One region of the Hoeflea ulvae genome, then DNA from elsewhere that is predicted to be linked to it. Evidence: predicted binding sites of a transcription regulator. Region 1 holds the regulator's gene; each other region holds the start of a gene.
What was found. Region 1 encodes LexA, which represses DNA repair genes until DNA is damaged. Its sites were predicted from a motif close to TGTTCNNNNTGTGTTCNG; they were not measured.

Region 1 (4,249 bases):
TCAAAGGGCCTGATCCGCGCCGATTTCGACCCACCGTCGCTGGCGCGCGCCTATGAAGCTGGCGGTGCAGCCTGCCTGTCGGTGCTCACCGACGCGCCGTCATTCCAGGGCGCGCCGGAGTTTCTGACCGCCGCACGCGCGGCCTGCGCCCTGCCCGCGCTTCGCAAGGATTTCATGTTCGACCGCTACCAGGTGCACGAGGCGCGCGCCTGGGGCGCTGACGCGATCCTGATCATCATGGCCTGCCTGACCGATGACGACGCAAAGCGGCTGGAAGACGAGGCCCAAGACCTGGGTATGGCGGCGCTGATCGAGGTGCATGACGAGGCCGAGACCGAACGCGCGCTCCGGCTCGAAAGCCGCCTGCTCGGCGTCAACAATCGCAATCTGCGCACCTTCGACGTGTCGCTGACGGTCTCCGAGCGGCTGGCGGCCCTGGTGCCGGACGACCGCATTCTGGTCGGCGAAAGCGGCATCGGCTCCTTTGCCGATTGCGAACGGCTGGCAACCAGCGGGATCAAAACATTCCTGGTCGGCGAAAGCCTGATGCGCCAGCCGGATGTGGCAGCGGCGACCAGGGCGTTGCTGACCGGGCAGACCGCGGAAGCGGTGCGCTGAGATGGCCGATGACACCGGCGCACGGCTGACACATCTGGCAGAAGACGGGTCGGCGAGCATGGTCGATGTCGGCGACAAGGCCGATACGGTGCGCGTCGCCGAAGCCGAGGGTTTCGTGCTGATGAAGCCCGAGACGCTGGCGCTGATCCTGGCCGGGGACATGAAGAAGGGCGATGTCATCGGGGCCGCGCGGATTGCCGGCATCATGGCCGCCAAGCAGACCGCAAACCTCATTCCGCTGTGCCATCCGCTGGCGCTGACCAAGGTCGGCGTCGAGATCGAGCCCGACGAGGCCCTGCCCGGCTTGCGGGTTTCGGCGCTGGCCAAGCTCACCGGCAAGACCGGCGTGGAGATGGAAGCGCTGACTGCGGTGTCGGTGACCTGCCTGACGATTTACGACATGGCCAAGGCGGTGGACCGGGGCATGGAGATCGGCGGTATCCGGGTGCTGGCCAAGTCCGGCGGCAAATCCGGCGACTGGGTTGTGCAGGCGAAGGGATGATCCGATGGCATTGATGCCGGTTGACGAAGCGCTCAGGCGGATCCTGGAGGATGCGGCGGCGCCCCAAGAGCCGGAAATGCTGCCGCTGGCACGGACATCCGGCCGGGTGCTGGCCCGGGATATCAAGGCGCTGCGCACCCACCCTCCCTTTGCGGCCTCGGCCATGGACGGCTATGCGGTGCGCGCCGGAGAAGCCAGTGCCGGCGCCATACTGACACTTCAGGGCGAATCTGCCGCCGGACACGGCCATGACGGTGCTTTGGCGCCGAAATCGGCGATCCGGATCTTCACCGGCGCGCCGGTGCCCGAAGGCGCAGATGCCATCGTCATTCAGGAAAATACCGACAAACTCGATGATGGTTCCGTCCGGATCAACGAAGCCCCGGTGCCCGGCCGCTATATCCGCGATGCGGGCATTGATTTTGAGACCGGCAAGGTCGGGCTCGAGGCCGGACGGCTGCTCGATGCCGGCGCCATCACCTTCGCCGCCGCGATGAACCACGCGACGCTGCCGGTGGTGCGAAAGCCCCGGGTCGCGATTCTCGCCACCGGCGACGAGTTGCGGCTGCCTGGCGAAGAACTCGGACCGGGTCAGATCATCGCCTCCAACACCTTCGGCGTGGCCGCGCTGGCGCGCGAAGCCGGCGCCGAGATCATCGATCTGGGCATTGCCGCCGACCGGATGGAGGCTCTTGATTCGGCGATTGATTCGGCTCTGGCGCAGGGCGCGGACGTGCTGGTGACCATCGGCGGGGCTTCCGTGGGCGATCATGACCTGGTGCAAAAGGCGCTCACAGGCCGTGGAATGGCGCTGGATTTCTGGCGAATCGCCATGCGTCCTGGCAAGCCGCTGATGTCGGGACGGCTGGGCGGAATGCGGGTGCTGGGACTGCCGGGAAATCCGGCCTCGAGTCTCGTCTGCGCGCATCTGTTTCTCGAGCCACTGGTGACCCGGCTGGGCGGACGTCCGGACCCCGACAGGATGAAAAAAGCCATATTGACCAAGGACATGCCGGAAAACGACCTGCGTCAGGACTATATCCGCGCCGACCTTGCCACCGGCCCCGACGGCACGCTGAGCGCGACCCCCTTTGACCGCCAGGATTCGTCGCTGATGAAGGTCTTTGCCGACGCCCGCTGCCTGATCGTCAGGCCACCTTTCGCTTTACCAGCAAAACCCGGATCTACTTGCAGCGTGCTCGTTTTGCGCCCCTGATGTTCTTTCATTGTTTCTTTACCCCTTGCGGAACACAGATGGAGCATGTTAGCTGAGTTCTGGTTTTGTTTCATTCCGACCATCGGGCCGGCCACCGGGGTAAATCGACAATGTTGACGCGCAAACAGCACGAACTTCTTCTCTTCATTCACGAACGCATGAAAGAAAGCGGCATCCCGCCCTCTTTCGACGAGATGAAGGATGCGCTCAACCTGGCGTCCAAATCCGGCATCCACCGGCTGATCACGGCGCTGGAAGAACGCGGCTTCATCCGCCGCCTGCCAAACCGGGCCCGCGCCCTCGAGGTGATCAAGCTGCCTGACAGCTACCAGGCCAATCTGCAGCCGCGGCGCGGCTTCTCGCCCAGCGTCATCGAGGGCAGCCTCGGCAAGACACCGGAACCGGTCCGGCGGGCCACGGCCGCCAATGACGAGGCCTCGCAGGTGGCCGAAGTGCCGATGATGGGCCGCATCGCCGCCGGTGTGCCGATCTCGGCGATCCAGAACATCACCCACACCATCACCGTGCCGGTGGAGATGATCGGGCCCGGTGATCACTACGCGCTCGAGGTCAAGGGCGATTCGATGATCGATGCCGGGATCTTCGATGGCGACACCGTTGTGATCCGCAATGTCTCGAGCGCCAGCCCCGGCGACATCGTCGTCGCACTGGTCGATGACGAGGAAGCCACGCTGAAGCGGTTCCGCCGCAAGGGCGCCTCGATCGCGCTGGAGGCCGCCAACCCGGCCTATGAGACCCGCATTTTCGGACCCGACCGGATCAAGGTGCAGGGCAAGCTTGTCGGCCTGATCCGCCGCTACCACTGACTAGGTCCTTGTGACCGATGGGGAGACCGTCCGGGCCGGGCGGCCTGCTCAACCGGGCAGATCATAGCTTCGGCTGCGCCAGTCGTAATAACGCTGCACCGTCCAGGGCCGGACGACGCCTTCCGGGGCCGATCTGATCCGCAAGTCCGGCCGCTGCGATCCCGGGGCGCCCCCTGCCTGCCGGACATGGCTGCCGCCTGACTGATCTGCCAGTTTCTCAACAGGCTGGTCCGCAAGGGCGGCTGCGGGCTTGTTTGCCAGGGTGACCGTCATGGCGCCGCTGCGGCGCAGGCTGCGCGCGGTGACAAGTGTCGCGCCGGACCAACAACTCTGCATGTAGACCGGGATCGCCACCACCACGAGGTCGGCCCGGTCGCAGGCAGCCCCGATCAGCGGCGCCTTATCAACCGCAATCACCCGGACCCGATGATGAATGGCGGCGCAGATACCGCGCCCGGCGCAGTGAAACCGCGACGGCGCTTCCGCCGCAGCGCGCAGCAAGAGATCGAGGCTTTCGGGCTGGCCGGCATTGGCCGCTGCGGCCTGTGCATGGGAGACCGGCGGCCGATGCGGCGGCGCCCGCAGCGCAGCCTGCCACTGCCGGAACACGAAGGCCGAGGGACGCGCGGCATTGCTGGCAAGCCCGTCAGACCCTGCCAGGGCCACCAGCTTGCCGTCTTCGCTGATCAGGACATCGGGCATCGGGCTTGCCAGCGGCGGAAGTGCAAATGCGGCGCCCAGACCAATCAGCACCGCGCCCGTCAGCCGCAGCCAGCTTCTCAGATACACGAGAACGACAAGCCCGGCGCCTGCCGTGGCGGTGGCCGCGAGCGGGATCTGGCCGACGCTGAGATTGCCGCCGAGACCGTCGACATGATGGGCAACGGCGATAACGGCTTCGAGCCCCTGCCCCATCACCTGCAGCGGCACGGCATCAAGGCCGAGAGGCATCAGCAGCATGGCAGCCAGTCCGGCAGGCATCACCACCAGCGTCACCAGCGGCATCGCCAGCAGATTGGCGAGCAGCCCGTGACCGGCGACGCGGTGAAAATGATGCGCGGAAAACAGCCCGGTGGCCAGTCCCGC
Region 2 (4,249 bases), 530 kb from region 1:
CCTCAAACTGAACAATCCTTCATATCCTAACCGCATCACCTGCACACACGAAAGGATCGTTCCATGGCAGACAGACGAATTGCGCTGGTTACGGGCGGCAACAAGGGAATCGGGCTCGAGATTGCACGGCAACTGGCCCAGGCCGGTGTTGATATAATCATCGGCGCGCGTGACGACGACCGCGCCAGAAAGGCCCTTGCGGATCTGGCGGACGAGGGGCTGAGCGCAAGCGCCCTGCACATCGACCTCTGCGACTGGTCAGGCATCGCCGCCGCCGTCGAAAAGGTTGCAGGCTTGCATGGGCGGCTCGACATTCTGGTCAACAATGCCGGCATCTTCGATTTCGCCGACGCAGCCCCGGGAAAAGCCTCGCTCGAGGCGGTGCGCAAGGTGATGGACACCAATTTCCTCGGCACATTGGCGGTCACCCAGGCCTTCCTGCCGCTGTTGCGCAAGGCGCCCGCCGGCCGGATCGTCAATCTTGCCAGTTCGCTGGGGTCGCTGACGCTCAACGGTGATCCGTCCTCGCCCTACTATGCCAACCGGTTCATCGGCTACAACGCCTCCAAGGCCGCACTGAACATGCTGACGATCGAGCTTCACGAGGAACTGAGAGGCACGTCGATCAGGGTCAACTCCGTGAGCCCCGGCTTCGTCAAGACCGATCTCACCGGCTATGGCACCATGACGCCGGAGGAGGGGGCCCGCTTGCCTGTTCGCTTCGCGCTTGATCACGAAGGCTCTGGCCGCTTCGTCGAGCCTGACGGCGAGACGCCTTGGTAGCGGCGCACAGCCTGCTTTCCCGCATTGGCAGGAAAGCAGGCTGCTTCCCGGAGGCTTCGGATCAGGTTTCCTGCGCCGCTTTGCGTTCGATGAAACGCAGCCGGTTGCTGAACGGATCGGTCACCTGCATCTCGAGCCCCCAATCCTGCTTCTGCAGGCCCGGCCGGTTGTAGCGGTAATTGTGCGCCAGGAGTTCGCCATGCAGTTTTTCGACGTCTCTGGCAAAGACCACCGCATTGGCGCCCGGCGTGGCGTCGCCCGAATGCTCGCTCAGATGCAGCACCATCGCCCCGCGGGACACCTGCATGTAGAGAGGCGCATCGGGCCCGAAACGGTGCTCCCAGTCGACGCTGCAGCCGAGAAATTCGAGATAGAATTCGCGTGCCTTGGCTTCGTCGAAAATCCGGATGATCGGGGCCGCCGCTTCCAGCCCGATGCCGCTATCGTCGCGGGTTTCCGGGCTTGCCGCGATCCGCGCCGCCAGAATGTTCCAGGTGTCGAAGCCGAATTGACGGGCCACGATTTCCAGCGCCTGGCTGTGAGTAATGGCAACGCCTGTGCCGGCCAGCCGCTCGCGCATGGCTGAAGCCATGGCTTTTGCATCGAGATATGTTCGCATAGTCCAATCCTGTCTGCGGCGAAGAGGATGATCAGTGTCCGCATTGCTGACTTTTTCGCCGATCAGGAGAACCGGAAAAACAAGACGCGCTTTCGCCAAACCTCAATGAGGCGCGGACTGCCGGCAGCGCTGGCCGTGGCCAGATTGTTTCTCAACTGCCAATGCTGGTCAAGCCTCAGTCCGGTGGTGTGGCGGCTCACAAGTTGTTGAGCCCGGCGCTTCAAGCACCGGAATGAACCGCGAACACTGGTCTTTCTCCCCCGAATCACTACATTCACGGGTATGAACCCAGCAGATGACGACATTCCGTTTTTCGGCGACGATGATCCGGCGCCCGCTCCCCCGCCTGCAGCCAACCCTCCGGCAAGCCAGGGCGGCTCGATTGCGGCGCGCGCTGTTGCCGCGCGCAATGCCTCGCGGCCAACGCCGAACTACCTCTCCGGTCTCAATCCCGAGCAGGCCGATGCGGTGGAATCCATCGAAGGCCCGGTTCTGGTGCTCGCCGGGGCCGGCACCGGCAAGACAAGGGTTCTGACCACCCGCATCGCCCATATCCTCAATCTCGGCCTGGCCTACCCGTCGCAGATCCTCTCCGTCACCTTCACCAACAAGGCCGCGCGCGAGATGAAGGAGCGCGTCAGCGTGCTGGTCGGCGGCGCGGTCGAGGGCATGCCCTGGCTCGGCACCTTCCACTCGATCGGCGTCAAGCTCTTGCGCCGTCATGCCGAACTGGTGGGGCTCAGATCCGATTTCACCATTCTGGACACCGACGATGTGGTGCGGCTGTGCAAGCAGCTGATCCAGGCCGAAGGCATTGACGACAAGCGCTGGCCGGCGCGGCAATTCGCCCAGATGATCGACGGCTGGAAGAACAAGGGGCTCGGGCCTGCCGAGATTCCCGAAGGCGACAGCCGCGGCTTTGCCCATGGCAAGGGCAGGGCGCTCTACACCGCCTATCAGGAACGCCTGCAGACACTCAATGCTGCCGATTTCGGCGATCTTCTGTGCCTGCCGATCCGCATGTTCCGCGCCCATCCCGATGTGCTGAAGGAATATCAGCAGAAATTTCGCTTCATCCTGGTCGACGAGTACCAGGACACCAACACCGCGCAATATATGTGGCTCAGGCTCCTGGCGCAGCGGACCGCGCCGGAGCGGCCAAACATCTGCTGCGTCGGCGATGACGACCAGTCGATCTATGGCTGGCGCGGCGCCGAAGTCGAAAACATCCTGCGCTTTGACAAGGATTTTCCCGGCGCCAAGGTAATCCGGCTGGAGCGCAACTACCGTTCCACCGAGCACATTCTCGGCGCTGCCGGCCATCTGATCGCCCATAATGAGGGCCGGCTGGGAAAAACCCTGTTCACCGAGCAGTCCGACCCCGATCACGAACGCGTGCAGGTGCATGCCGCCTGGGATTCGGAGGAAGAGGCCCGCGCCGTTGGTGAGGAAATCGAGCAGGCGCAAAACAAGGGCCGGGCGCTCAACAACATGGCGATCCTGGTCCGCGCCTCGTTCCAGATGCGCGAATTCGAGGAACGTTTCGTCACGCTTGGCCTGAATTACAGGGTCATCGGCGGTCCGCGCTTCTATGAACGCCAGGAAATCCGCGACGCCATGGCGTTTTTCCGTGTCGTCAGCCAGCCCGCCGACGACCTTGCCTTTGAGCGCATCGTCAATGTCCCCAAGCGCGGACTGGGCGAGGCGGCCGTGCGGCAGGTGCATGATGTCGCCCGTGGCCGCGGCGTGCCGATGCTGGCCGCCGCCCGCGACCTGATCCTGACTGACGAGCTCAAGCCCCGGCCGCGCAAGTCACTCACCGATGTGGTCGAGATGTTTACCCGCTGGCAGTCCATGCTGGAAACCACGCCGGGCCACGAACTGGCCGAAACCATTCTGGAGGAATCCGGCTACACCGAGATGTGGCAGAACGACCGCTCCGCCGATGCACCGACGCGGCTGGAAAACCTGAAAGAGCTGGTCGAGACCATTTCCGGCTTTGAATCCATGCGTGCCTTTCTCGAGCATGTGGCGCTGGTCATGGACAAGGACAACAATCCCGATCTCGATGCGGTCTCGATCATGACGCTGCACTCGGCCAAGGGGCTGGAATTCGAGACAGTGTTCCTGCCCGGCTGGGAAGAGGGCCTCTTCCCGCACCAGCGCGCGCTTGATGAGGGCGGCCGTTCGGGGCTCGAGGAAGAGCGCCGTCTCGCCTATGTCGGGCTGACCCGCGCAAAGCTGTTCTGCCACATCTGGTTCGTTTCCAACCGCCGCATTCACGGGCTGTGGCAATCGACGCTGCCATCGCGGTTTCTGGATGAATTGCCCGAAGCCCATGTCGAGGTCGCCGACATCGACACCGGCTATGGCGGCTATGGCAGAGGCGGAAGCTTTGGGGGCCAGTCCGGCGGCCCCTATGGCGCCTCGCGCTTTGACCGCGCCGAACCGTTTTCCGGCAATTACAACACCCCGGGCTGGAAACGCGCCCAAGCCAACAAGACCGACGCCGCCCGCGACAATTGGGGAACCCGTTCGGGCCCTTCGGTCGAGCGCATAGCCTACGGCGAATCCGGCCCGCGCGGCGGCTCCACCATCGATGGCGAGCTGGTGGCCAAATCCACCGGCACCACCTCGGCCTACACGGTCGGCGACCGCGTCTTCCACCTCAAATTCGGCAACGGCAACATCGCCGTCATCGACGGCAACAAGCTGACCATCGATTTCGACAAGGCCGGCCAGAAACGGGTGCTGGACGGGTTTGTCGAGCGGGTGGGTTAGCAATCGCGTTCAAGTTCTGCTCCGTTCGATCGCATGGTTGATCATGTCTCTGTCATGCCGGGCTTG
Region 3 (4,249 bases), 770 kb from region 1:
TCGGCTGGGCGCATTACCGGCTGTCGCAATATGACGACGCGGTGCGCGAGCTCGAGCGCGCCGTCGAACTCAAGCCGGCGGACCCGACCATCAATGATCATCTCGGCGACGCCTATTGGCGTGTCGGGCGCGAGCTGGAAGCAACGTTTCAGTGGAAGCGGGCGCTCGCCAATGATCCCGAGGAAGATCTCAAGCCGAAGATCGAGCTGAAGCTGAACGAAGGCCTGCCGCCGCTGGAGCCGGCGATCCCGGCCGCCGACAATGGCGGGGCCAAGGACAGCGCCCCTGCACTGCCGCAGGCAGACGGGGCAGGCGCCGACAAGAAGACGTGGCTTGAGCCGGCCCATGGCGAACCGCGCCATGCCGGGCAGGCCCCGGCCGGCCACGCCGCACCTGCGCTGCATGGCAACACGCGGCCTTATGCTCACGGCTGAGGCGCCGGCGAAGGTCAATCTGGCGCTGCATGTCACCGGACAGCGGGCGGACGGCTATCATTTGATCGAAAGCCTGGTGGTTTTCACCGATCTGGGCGACCGGGTGTCGGTGGAACTCTGCGACCGTGACGGCTTCGATCTCGACGGGCCGGAAGCCGCCGGCCTTTCGAACGAGGATGCGCATACCAATCTGGTTGTCCGCGCCCGTGACGCCCTGCGCGCGGCGGCGCTGCGTGACGGCATTGACGCCGCAGCGGTGCGGATCCGGCTCGACAAGCGGCTTCCCGTCGCCTCCGGCATTGGCGGCGGCTCGGCCGATGCGGCTGCGACGCTGAAAGCGCTGTGCCGGGTCTGGAAATTTGCGCCGACCCCCGAAACACTGTCGGCGATCGCGCTTTCGCTCGGCGCCGACGTGCCGATGTGCCTGCACGGAAAACCGCTGATTGCCCGCGGCATCGGCGAAAGGCTCGAACCGGTTGCACCGGACTTCGGGCTCGACATGGTGATCGTCAATCCGCGCGTCGGCGTCTCGACACCAGCTGTTTTCTCGAAACTCGAGCGCCGCGACAACGCCGCCCTGCCCGCGCCCGGGAGCCTGGCCGACAGGGACGGGTTCATTGACTGGCTGGCGCAGACCCGCAACGATCTGCAGGCTCCGGCAATGCGGCTGGTTCCCGATATCTCAGTCTGCCTTGCAATGCTTGCTGACAGCGGCACGCTGCTTGCGCGGATGTCAGGCTCGGGCGCCACCTGCTTTGGGCTCTATGCCTCCGCAGAGGCCGCAGAGGCGGCGGCGCAGCACATGCGGGCGGCAAGGCCGGGCTGGTTCATCGAAGCGACCCGGACACTGTCTCCGGGCTGATCTGAGCCGTCAGGACAGCGCCAGCACCGAGGCCGGGACGATTTCGCAATTGAGCCGCTTCATCGCCAGGCCACGGCCGAGGCTTTCCAGCGTCTGGCCGGATCCGGAATTTGCTATCGCCTGGCGTTTTGGCATCAGCACGCCGTGTTCCAGCGCCGACACGCGGCGGCCGAACCGCTTGAAGAACGGCAGCCTGTATTCACGCGAGGGCCGCAGCCGCGCCGGCTGCTCGGACACCGCCATATGCTGGCCGATATGATCGACCCAGCCCAGCAAGGGCCGTGCGCCCGGCTGGATCAGCAGCAGCCAGTCTCCCCGAGCCGAGGCCACCGTTTCGCGCAGATCCGGATTGTCGAGGAACCGGCATCCGGCCGCATCGGCGAGAACGGCGCTGCCGTCACTTGAACCGCGATCGAGAATCACCACTTCGGCGACAAGACCCTCGACCGCGCCATGGACAAGCGCTGCCAGCGTCACCGCCAGTGCCTTCTCGTCATTGCTGCATTCGATGAAAACGCTGATCATGGGTTCTTTTAGATCAAGCGCCGGCAAGTTGCCAGCCGGTTGAATCCGTTAATCAATTCCGTTTCGCTGGTGTGCGCTGATTAATGTTCTTGCTATGTTCCGTTTTTTGCGATAGGAATATAGTCACCTGACCGGCACATCTCTTCGCCGCGCCACAGATTTTTTGTCCCCGCTTCGGGGCGTATGGAGGTCTTATGCCAAGCCTTTCGACGTTGAAACAGACAGCTTTCGCACCCGGCCTGACCGCCGGCGAAGCGGATGCGCAGGTTGTGGCAAGCGGCATGCGCCTGACTGATGACCGCATTCGCGGCCGCGGCGCCGGGCTCAACATGTCGGGCCGCTTCGAGATCTCCACCTGCGAGGTGTTTGACGACGGCTGGAGCAGCCTCGAGGAGCTGGCGCCGTTCAAGACCGAAGTGCAGATCGAAAAGCCGCGCACCATCATCACCAAGAACCAGTCGCCGGACCTGTCCTTCGACCGCTCGATCAATCCCTATCGCGGTTGCGAGCATGGCTGCGTCTATTGTTTCGCCCGGCCCACCCACGCCTATATGGGGCTGTCGGCCGGCGTCGACTTCGAGGCCAAGCTGTTTGCCAAGCCCGACGCGCCGCGGCTTCTGGAGCGGGAACTGTCGAAGCCGGGCTACAAGGTGCAGCCGATCGCCATCGGCACCAACACCGACCCCTACCAGCCGGTCGAGCGGCAATGGCGGATCACCCGGCAATTGCTCGAGGTGCTGGAAGCGGCCGGCCATCCCGTCGGCATCGTCACCAAATCGGCGCTGGTGGTGCGCGACATCGACATCCTGTCGCGCATGGCCGCAAAGGGACTTGCCCGGGTGGCGCTGTCGGTGACAACGCTCGACCGCAAGCTGGCCCGCACCCTGGAGCCGCGGGCGTCCACGCCGGAAAAGCGGCTGGAGGCGATCCGCGCGCTTTCGCAGGCCGGCATTCCGGTCTCGGTAATGGCGGCACCGGTGATTCCGGGCCTCAATGATCACGAGATCGAACGCATTCTCGATTCCGCCAAGGCGGCGGGTGCGGATGCTGCGGGCTATGTCATGCTGCGGCTGCCGATCGAAGTCAGCCCGCTGTTTCGCGACTGGCTGCTGCGGCATTACCCGGACCGCTACCGGCACGTGATGTCGCTGGTCCGCTCGATGCGCGGCGGCAAGGACTATGACGCCGAATTCGGCACTCGGATGCGCGGGACAGGGCCCTATGCCTGGCAGATTTCCCGGCGCTTCGAGCTGACTGCGAAGCGGCTTGGCCTCAATCTGCGAAAATCGCCGTTGCGGACCGATCACTTCGTGCCGCCGCATGGCGAAGGGGTTCAGTTGAGCCTGCTGTAGAGCCCCGGTTCGCGGGGCCATGAGACGCTTTTCATGCATGGTGTGACCATGCGCGACACCCCATCCGGACCGTCCGCCGCCCCGTTACAGGGCGGTCCGGCGCCCGTGCGGCAACCCGTCCCGCCGCCGGGCCTTGCAGAGGATCAGGCGGGTGTGCGAGTTTGCCGCAACATGGCTCGTACCCCGCCTGATTCCCTGTTTCCAGACTACCCGGCGATGCCCGATTATCGCTTTGAGCAGCATGCTGTCCAAAGCGGTTTCGGCTTGGTGGCCGGCGTTGACGAGGCCGGGCGCGGACCGCTTGCAGGACCGGTTGTCGCTGCCGCCGTCATTCTGGATTTCAACGCGATCCCCGACGGCCTCAACGATTCCAAGCTGCTCAAACGGCAAGCCCGGGAAGCGCTGTACGAAGCCATCCTGGCCACGTCACAGGTGGCGTTCGCCACCGCCTCGGCGCGCGAGATCGAGGCCACCGATATCCGCATCGCCAGCCTCACCGCCATGCGCCGGGCGCTGGCAGCCCTGCCGACCCGTGCCGGGTTCGCCCTGGTCGACGGCCGCGACGTGCCGCCGGGGTTAGATTGCATGGCCCGGGCGCTGGTCAAGGGCGATTCGCGCTGCCTGTCGATTGCCGCAGCCTCGATCGTCGCCAAGGTGACGCGCGACCGGATGATGACGCGGGCGGCACTTGACCACCCGCATTACGGTTTTGACAGCCATATGGGCTACGGCGCGCCGAAACATCTCAAGGCGCTGGCCGATCACGGCCCCTGCCCGCTGCACAGGATGACCTTCCGGCCGATGCGCAAGGACTGACCGCAGCACGCACGGCAATGCGCTTTTGACGACACCGAACCGAAGAAACGAAAAAGGCCGGGAAACGATCCCGGCCTTAACTCAGTCTGTTGGTATGACGGCCTAGTTGAGCCGGGTCTTGAGATCGCCGAGCGAAGCCTGGAACAGGTCGTTCGAGACCTTGCCGTCGACCTTGGAACCGATCAGCCGTTCGGCCGCGACAAGCGCCAGATCAACTGCAGAGGCGCGCACCTCGTTGATCGCATCGGTTTCGGCCTGGC
Region 4 (4,249 bases), 980 kb from region 1:
TCGCCAATTCTGCCGGCATTCATCTCGGCTCCGCCGCGCATCATGACATGACCCGGCCCGGCATTGCGCTTTATGGCGGTGAGCCGGTGTCGGGCGTGCCCAACCGGATGGCCCCGGTGGTGACGGCGGAAGCCCGCGTGCTGGTGATCCGCCACGCCCGGGCGGGGGAGACCGTGAGCTACGGCGCCAGTCACCGCTTCAGCCGCGACAGCCGCATCGCCGTGTGCGGTGTGGGCTATGCCGACGGCTTCCACCGCTCGGGCTCCGGCTCCGGCGTTCCGCTGCGCTCGGCCGTGCCGCAGGGGGCGTTCGGCGCGTTCAATGGCACCCGTGTCCCGGTGATCGGCAAGATTACCATGGATCTGACCATGTTTGACGTCACCGACGTGCCCGAGGATTGTGTCAATGCCGGGGATTGGGTCGAGCTTCTGGGGCCAACCATCACGCTGGAGGAAGCCGCAACCGCGGCGGGCACCATCAGCTATGAACTGCTGACCAGCCTCGGCCAGCGTCATGCACGCACCTACGTGGACTGACCGCTCTCGAGCCCGGCAAGCACAGTGGCAACCACCGCCCGCGCACGGTCTTCAGTGATCAGCGGCCGCATCCGGGCAATCACATAAGGGTCGCGGAACATGCGCGTGGCATCGTTGAACACCCTTGCCGCGGCAGCCGCATCGCGGTCGGGAAACCGTTCGGCCATCAAAGCGGTCAGCACCCTCTCCATCTCATGCACATGTGTCATGGCGATGTCTCCATGTCCGGACGCAAGGTCCAGATAGGCGGCAAACAGCACCGGATCCGCGTCATGCGTGGCGCATTTCATCCGCATCTGAACAAGCACGAAATCCTCCAGCCGCGATCCGACCGGTCCGGGCCCGCAGACAAGCGCCCGAACGGCTTGGGAAACATCATCAAACCAGTTTTCGGCCATCGCCGCGATCAGGGCATTCTTGTCGGCGAAGAACCGATAGGCATAGGATTGCGACATTCCCGCCTCCGCAGCCACGTCGGACATTACCAGCCGCCGCCCCCGGTTGGCTTTCAATACCCTTTCGGCAGCGGCAAGCAGCGCGTGTCGTCGCGCATCAGCATCGGCTTGTGGACGCGCCATCTCAGATCCATCGCCTGGTTCGCGCCTTGTAGGCGGCATACTCCGAACCAAAGACCTCCTCCGCAGCCCTTTCCTCGAAAGGAATGTACCAGAACCTGGCCAAGAGAAAGAACACGAGCGGCGCCACGATGCCGGCAGCATAGCCAGCCAGAACCGTAACACCCACCAGGAGCAGCAGGAAACCGAGATACATCGGGTTGCGGGTCAACGCGAAGGGTCCGGAGGTCACCAGCTTCTCCGGACGGTCGAATGTCATGATGGTGGTCTTTGACCGCAAGAATGCAAGCCGGGCCGAAACCAGCAGCCAGAGGCCGGCAATCAGCGGCACAAGCCCCCACAGCACGTCGGGCCGGTGGAGAAGCTGGGGACCGATGCCGGCCAGAAAAATCGCCTTGATCAGAATCACAAGCAGCAGCACGTGAACCGGTGGAAGAGACAGCATGATCATTCTCCTGATAAATGATAATATATCTCATTTTATTACTTAAATACCTCGACTGGCAAGCGATTGCACTCAAGGGCAGGATCCTGCGTGTCCACAAAACACTTGCCGTACTTACGGGTCCGGGAAATCAGTCAGAAAACAGGAACAAACAGTGGACATACTCGCATCTTCCTGACAAACCGTCAGCAGCAACAAGGAGATCCGGCTCTTGGCCAAAGCACGCGTTCAATTCGTCTGCCAGTCCTGTGGCACCGTCCATTCACGCTGGGCCGGCAAATGCGACGGCTGCGGTGAGTGGAACACCATCGTCGAGGATGACGCGACCGGCGGCGTCGGCGGTGGTCCGGGCACCGCGATGCGAAAGGGCCGGCCGGTGGCGCTGGCGAGCCTGGCCGGTGAAATCGAGGAAGCGCCGCGCATCTCCACCCTGATCAACGAGCTCGACCGGGCCACCGGCGGCGGCTTTGTCCGCGGTTCTGCGGTGCTGGTCGGCGGCGATCCCGGCATCGGCAAGTCGACGCTGCTGATGCAGGCCGCGGCTGCCTTGGCGCGCCAGGGCCACCGGGTGATCTATGTCTCGGGCGAGGAAGCCGTGGCCCAGGTGCGGCTCCGGGCGCAACGGCTGGGGGCCGCCGATTCAGGCGTGCTGCTGGCCGCCGAAACCAATGTCGAGGACATCCTCGCCACGCTGGCCGACGGCAAGCGCCCGGATTTTGTCATCATCGATTCGATCCAGACGCTGTGGAGCGACCTTGCCGGATCGGCGCCGGGCACGGTGACCCAGGTCCGCACCGGCGTGCACGCCATGGTCCGCTACGCCAAGCAGACCGGGGCCGCCATGGTGCTGGTCGGCCATGTCACCAAGGACGGCCAGATTGCCGGGCCGCGGGTGGTCGAACACATGGTCGATGCGGTGCTTTATTTCGAAGGCGACCGCGGCCATCACTACCGCATTCTGCGCACCGTCAAGAATCGCTTCGGCGCCACCGACGAGATCGGCGTTTTCGAGATGTCCGACAAGGGCTTGCGCGAAGTCGCCAACCCGTCAGAGCTGTTCCTGGGCGAACGCAATGCCAAATCGCCAGGTGCTGCGGTCTTTGCCGGCATCGAGGGCACAAGGCCGGTGCTGGTCGAAGTCCAGGCACTGGTGGCGCCATCGAGCCTCGGCACCCCGCGGCGTGCGGTGATCGGCTGGGATTCCTCGCGCCTGGCGATGATCCTGGCCGTGCTTGAAGCCCATTGCGGCGTGCGCCTTGGCAGCCATGATGTCTACCTCAATATCGCCGGTGGGTACCGGATCACCGAACCGGCCGCGGATTTAGCTGTGGCCGCAGCCCTGGTTTCCTCTCTCGCCGGGCTTGCCCTTCCTGCCGATTGCGTCTATTTCGGCGAAGTCAGCCTGTCAGGAGCCATCCGGCCAGTGGCGCAAACAGGTTTACGGCTGAAGGAGGCCGAAAAGCTGGGCTTCGCCAATGCAGTGTTGCCGTCGGGATCCGCCGACCTGCCTTCCAAATCGGGTGCAGGTCTGGCACTGATGGAAACGCTGGCCGATCTTGTGGCGCGCATCGCCGGATCGAAAGCGGCGCAGCTGACTGAAGGTGACGAGGACGAAAACTGAATTCAGCCCATCTGATGCCCGAAGCGGCGATGGCGGGCAGCGACTGAACGGAACGCGATTTCATGCCTATTACCCTTCTTGACGCCATCCTGCTTGGTATCACGCTGTTTTCGGCAGTGCTTGCCATGGTGCGTGGATTTTCACGCGAGGTTCTGGCCGTCGCTTCCTGGATCGCCGCGGCTGCCGCTGCCTATTTCCTCTATCCGATCCTGACCCCTTTCGCGCTCAAATACACCTCGTCCGACAAGATCGCCATGATTGGTTCGGCTGCGGTGGTGTTCCTGATCGCGCTGATCATCGTGTCCTACATCACCATGCGGATTGCCGATTTCATCATCGACAGCCGCATCGGCGCACTCGACCGGACCCTTGGTTTTGTTTTTGGCGCTGCCCGCGGCGTGTTGCTGGTGGTTGTCGCCATGTTGTTCTTCAATTGGCTCGTGGCCGCGCCGAAACAGCCCGAATGGGTGGCGACGGCGAAATCGAAGCCGATGCTCGATTCGCTCGGGACCAAGCTGATCAACATGTTGCCCGATGATGCGGATGCAACGATCCTTGAACGCCTGCGCGGCGGCGGGGCAGAAGACCCCGCCATCGACGAGGCGCCCGCCACGAGCGGATGAGTGATTCCGGTCGGGGATCAATCCGGCCGGTCTAGAAAAAGGTTCGATACCGATGACAGACACTGGATTGAAACCGGTCGACAACGAAGCCGACTGTTTCCATGACGAATGTGGCGTATTCGGAATATTCGGCAAGCCCGAGGCCGCGGCCGTCGTCACGCTGGGGCTGCATGCGCTTCAGCATCGTGGCCAGGAAGCGGCCGGCATCGTCGCCTTTGACGGCCAGCAGTTTTCGGTCGAGCGCCATGTCGGCCTGATCGGCGACACCTTCACCAAGCGCTCGGTCATGGACCGCCTGCCCGGCGACCGCGCCATCGGCCATACCCGCTATTCCACCACCGGCGGCGAAGGCCTGCGCAACATTCAGCCCTTCTTTGCCGAATTTGCCGGCGGCGGTTTCGCCATTTCCCACAATGGCAACATCACCAATGCGCTCACCGTGCAGCGGG

Region 2: the regulator LexA is predicted to act here: its motif matches at 1,631-1,648, upstream of OEG82_RS09890 (ATP-dependent helicase).
Region 3: the regulator LexA is predicted to act here: its motif matches at 1,906-1,923, upstream of OEG82_RS08745 (PA0069 family radical SAM protein).
Region 4: the regulator LexA is predicted to act here: its motif matches at 1,700-1,717, upstream of radA (DNA repair protein RadA).

What each region holds. Positions count from the first base shown of each region.
Region 1 is NZ_JAOVZQ010000001.1:2,642,388-2,646,636, reverse strand. It holds gene trpC (indole-3-glycerol phosphate synthase TrpC) at 1-618, shown strand, start outside; gene moaC (cyclic pyranopterin monophosphate synthase MoaC) at 620-1,120, shown strand; gene OEG82_RS12570 (molybdopterin molybdotransferase MoeA) at 1,125-2,336, shown strand; gene lexA (transcriptional repressor LexA) at 2,447-3,163, shown strand; gene OEG82_RS12560 (ComEC/Rec2 family competence protein) at 3,212-4,249, opposite strand, start outside.
Region 2 is NZ_JAOVZQ010000001.1:2,111,256-2,115,504, forward strand. It holds gene OEG82_RS09880 (SDR family oxidoreductase) at 64-783, shown strand; gene OEG82_RS09885 (glyoxalase superfamily protein) at 845-1,402, opposite strand; gene OEG82_RS09890 (ATP-dependent helicase) at 1,685-4,183, shown strand.
Region 3 is NZ_JAOVZQ010000001.1:1,875,497-1,879,745, reverse strand. It holds gene OEG82_RS08760 (tetratricopeptide repeat protein) at 1-434, shown strand, start outside; gene OEG82_RS08755 (4-(cytidine 5'-diphospho)-2-C-methyl-D-erythritol kinase) at 394-1,296, shown strand; gene OEG82_RS08750 (glycosyltransferase family protein) at 1,306-1,821, opposite strand; gene OEG82_RS08745 (PA0069 family radical SAM protein) at 2,016-3,173, shown strand; gene OEG82_RS08740 (ribonuclease HII) at 3,345-3,989, shown strand; gene OEG82_RS08735 (F0F1 ATP synthase subunit B) at 4,092-4,249, opposite strand, start outside.
Region 4 is NZ_JAOVZQ010000001.1:3,625,877-3,630,125, forward strand. It holds gene alr (alanine racemase) at 1-536, shown strand, start outside; gene OEG82_RS17250 (TetR family transcriptional regulator) at 524-1,114, opposite strand; gene OEG82_RS17255 (methyltransferase family protein) at 1,116-1,556, opposite strand; gene radA (DNA repair protein RadA) at 1,768-3,177, shown strand; gene OEG82_RS17265 (CvpA family protein) at 3,240-3,800, shown strand; gene purF (amidophosphoribosyltransferase) at 3,853-4,249, shown strand, end outside.